DNA from 2 places in the Peribacillus sp. FSL K6-1552 genome. Region 1 is predicted to be linked to the other one. Evidence: riboswitches for the same ligand, from Rfam matches in the RefSeq annotation. Region 1 holds a riboswitch; the other holds the start of a gene.
What was found. Region 1 has a riboswitch for glycine ahead of gcvT (glycine cleavage system aminomethyltransferase GcvT). Riboswitches for the same ligand answer to the same signal wherever they lie in the genome.

Region 1 (2,208 bases):
ATAATGATAAAGTCATATTGCTGATTAAAAATGATATCTCGATGGGGAGCGCGTTTCGCTGTATCAATGGATGATATAACAACATCGCATGATTCCCACACATAGCTTTTTCTTTGAACAACAGCCGGAATATGAAACTTGGTATTCAATTCAAAAGCCCATTGACTTACAAGTGAAGCGGGGACAAGAATTAATACTTTTTTAACAAGACCTCGGATCATATATTCTTTAAGAATCAAGCCAGCTTCGATTGTTTTCCCGAGACCTACTTCATCAGCTAAAATGGCTTTTCCATTCATCTTTTCAACTACCTGCTTTGCCGCTTCCAATTGGTGGGGAAGCGGGGTGAGCTGTGGAAGATGCTTGGGTGCCTGTAAACCTTCAAAATCAGGAATAATGAGGTTTTCTTCCATTTGAACAGCCAATTTATAAAGCTCCCAATTACCCCATGGACCGTCATTTTCCATCTTTTGTAGAAACTCGTCATTCCAATCAGAACTGAAGGATATATTAATTTTCATTGAAACTACTCCTTCTAAAATCATAATTTTCTTATTTAAGGTTGAAACCCGAACATTTTATATGTGAAGTAAGAAAAATATTTCTCTGTAAAAGATATTGCAGAGAAAAGTTTCTTAAGGTAGGATGTAAGTATATTTAGAAAATTCCAATATCCCAAAACGCTTAAAAGAAGCGTACATTTTTATGAATGTAGTCATGTTTTTCATAGTATGGGCAACTGCCTCTTACTTTATCCCAGATTAACAGACTAGAGATCATTCATTAAGTTCTGAAGTTTTAAGGAGAGTTGGTAGAGAAAGCATTTTGTAAATGCACAGAGGTTTTACTAACTATCAGTAGGATTAATTACTTTCCTAATTGGTGGAGACACATTTATATGCGGGTGAAGATAAGGGGAGAGACTACGAATGTAGCGCCGAAGGAGCAAACTTAGCAGTGAATCTCTCAGGCAAAAGAACTCTTATTGGACGCAACTCTGGAGAGCGCCGCTCGTTGCAGAACGGCCACCAAAGGGGAAAGCCTATTATATAGGTAAACTTTCAGGTTTCAGGACAGAGAAAAAGCTCTTTAGGGCTTTCTCTGTCCTTTTTTGTGCCCTTTTTTCCACATTATGAATCAGGATGAGAAGTATAAGAAGATCTGACAGGATGGAAAGAAGCTTTTAGAAAAGTGAGCAAAGTAAACTAAAAAATCTAAGGGGGGTCATTTTTTGACCAATTTAAAAAGAACGCCACTATTTGAGGTTTATCGAGAATACGGAGGAAAAACGATCGATTTTGGCGGCTGGGAACTTCCTGTCCAATTTTCGGGTATCAAGGACGAACATGAAGCAGTTCGTACAAAAGCTGGCTTATTTGATGTTTCCCATATGGGTGAGGTTGATGTGAAGGGCCCAGGGAGTCTTGCCTTTTTACAAAAAATGATGACCAATGATGTATCAAAGCTAAAACAGGGCGGAGCAATTTATACGGCTATGTGTTATGAAAACGGCGGTACTGTTGACGATCTTATCATTTATAAAAAGGCAGAAGACGACTATCTGCTCGTGGTCAATGCCGCCAATACAGAAAAAGATTTTAACTGGCTACAAGCTAATTGTTCAGAGGATGTCCAACTTTCGGATGTATCAAGCGATTATACACAGTTGGCACTGCAGGGACCTTTGGCAGAGAAAATATTACAAAAACTATCTAATGATACACTTTTGAGTGAAATTGGCTTTTTTAAATTCAAGGAAAATGTCCTGATAAATGGGCTTTCCACGATGGTTTCACGTACAGGATATACGGGTGAAGATGGTTTTGAAATATATAGCCACAGTGAAAATGGCCCGGCCCTATGGAGAGCTATTCTAGATGCAGGAAAAGAAGAAGGGATACAGCCGATAGGTTTAGGGGCACGTGACACACTCCGCTTTGAAGCTAAACTTCCGCTTTATGGACAGGAGCTTTCACCGGATATTACCCCAATTGAAGCCGGGATTGGTTTTGCGGTTAAAGTAGATAAGGAAGCCGACTTTTTCGGGAAAGCCGTTCTTACTGAACAAAAGGAAAAAGGGGCACCACGTAAGCTTGTCGGAATTGAAATGATTGACCGCGGCATTCCTCGTCATGGCTATAAGGTATACAGTGGGGATAAAGTCATTGGTGAAGTTACGACTGGCACTCAATCACCAACATTGAAGAA
Region 2 (2,208 bases), 3.3 Mb from region 1:
GCTCACCATTGCAATAAACCCCATCCTGGACATATCTCTTTATTCTAGCTGTATCCGCAATAATCCTCACATTCTTCTTCGGCATTTCCTTTGATAAATGATGTCCATATAAAATGCCCAGTGCTCCTAATCCAACAATTGATACTGTCTTTATCGCCATAGCATCTCTAATTCCTTTCACCTTTTTACCTAAATATTATCACACTATTCGGAAAACAGTCGCGATTAAAATGCCAGTTCAATGGTATGAATTGATTAGAAAAACCACCTAGAAAAGCTACAATATTGTGAAATACCAATAATGACACGAGGGGTTTGTAACATCCTTACAGCTTCCTTTTGGTTCATGTATTTCACCAAAAAGCAAATTAAGGCTTAAACGAAGTCTACTCTTCTGCGGAACGATAACCACAAAATTTGTTGTTGTTTTTTGTATTGATTTTAAAGTGGACCCGTTAACTATCAGCTACAGTCACTATGGCTTTTCCAATCACTACTTTTATAGAATGTTGATATACATCAACTACATTACCCGCTAACTTTCCAATTTCCATATTGACCTATAGAATAAACAATGATAGAATTCCAATATTATATTGACGTTATTTAAGTATAATGACAAATGACCGAAGGAAGATTCAATTCTTCTACAAACGGACATTTATTACAACCGCATACTAGCAAGCGTTGAATGCTATGGATCACACTATAGCAGGAGCAGCTTCTGGAGAGACTGTACATAGTACAGCGCCGAAGGATTCACAATCTCAGGCAAAAGGACAGAAGAGTAACGAATGATGAATTGTTATTCTTAAACCTGACGAGATTGGTAGTATCCAATCTCTTTTTTTATTGTCCAAAATCCAAGATATTGCCATTCAATGGCATAAGCGAGGTGAAAACAACGAGCTACACGAGATGTAGAATCACGCTCCACACGACTAAGATCATAAACAACGGGAGATGCTCAAATTGGCTAAACAGGAATTGAAAAGAGATTTAAAAAATCGCCATGTACAATTAATTGCAATAGGAGGAACAATTGGTACCGGTTTATTTCTTGGATCCGGTAAAGCCATCCAATTGGCAGGCCCCTCCATTATCTTTTCCTATCTTATTATAGGGATTGCCTTATTTTTTGTTATGAGGGCTTTAGGGGAATTACTTTTATCCAACGCCGGTTATACGTCATTCACCGAATTCGCTACCGAATATATCGGGCCGTGGGCTGGATTCGTGACCGGATGGACCTATTGGTTCTGTTGGATCATGACAGCCATGGCTGATATCATCGCGGTTGGTGTCTATATGCAATATTGGTTCAATATCCCTCAATGGATACCAGCTCTTGCTTGCCTGGTCATTCTGTTAGGGTTGAATCTATTGACCGTTAAATTGTTTGGAGAACTTGAATTCTGGTTCGCGCTCATTAAAGTCATCACGATTATTGCCTTGATTATTGTAGGCATCATCCTGTTAGTCATTGGCTTCAAAACCAATACAGGAACCGTTTCACTCACCAACCTTTGGAGCCACGGAGGCATGTTTCCGAACGGCGTATCCGGCTTCCTGCTATCTTTACAATTGGTTGTCTTCTCCTTTGTAGGGGTCGAATTAATTGGTGTTTCTGCAGCAGAAACAGCTAACCCGAAAAAAAATATACCATCAGCCATCAATAAAATCCCGGTCCGAATTTTACTTTTCTATGTAGGTGCCATACTCGTCATTCTATGCGTCAATCCTTGGACACAGCTGGATGCATCAAGCAGTCCATTCGTAGAAGTCTTTACACTAATCGGCATTCCAATCGCTGCAGGGATTATCAATTTTGTTGTCCTGACATCCGCTGCATCTGCCGGCAACAGCGGTTTATTTTCAACAAGCCGTATGCTTTATACATTAAGCAATAATAACGATGCTCCTGCAAAATTAGCAAAATTAAATAAACATGCTGTTCCAAGTAATGCCTTGGTTACATCGGCAATCGTCGTCTCCCTAGGGGCATTGCTAAGCAAAATGATACCTGAACAGGCCTTTACAATAGTAACTACAATCAGTGCCATCTGTTTTATTTGGGTTTGGAGCATCATCTTGATTTCACATATCAAATATACGAAAAAACGTCCGGACTTGAGAGCCCAATCTACATTCAAAGCTCCTTTTACACCCTTTATCAATTACGTTATTTTAGGATTATTTCTGTTCATC

Region 2: linked by a shared signal. The riboswitch ahead of NST21_RS03050 (amino acid permease) and the one ahead of gcvT (glycine cleavage system aminomethyltransferase GcvT) in region 1 are both predicted to bind glycine.

What each region holds. Positions count from the first base shown of each region.
Region 1 is NZ_JBBOST010000001.1:3,962,561-3,964,768, reverse strand. Features, by position in the region: gene NST21_RS19005 (DEAD/DEAH box helicase) at 1-521, opposite strand, end outside; glycine riboswitch at 905-992, shown strand; glycine riboswitch at 996-1,079, shown strand; gene gcvT (glycine cleavage system aminomethyltransferase GcvT) at 1,232-2,208, shown strand, end outside.
Region 2 is NZ_JBBOST010000001.1:651,917-654,124, reverse strand. Features, by position in the region: gene NST21_RS03055 (ketopantoate reductase family protein) at 1-160, opposite strand, end outside; glycine riboswitch at 715-793, shown strand; gene NST21_RS03050 (amino acid permease) at 973-2,208, shown strand, end outside.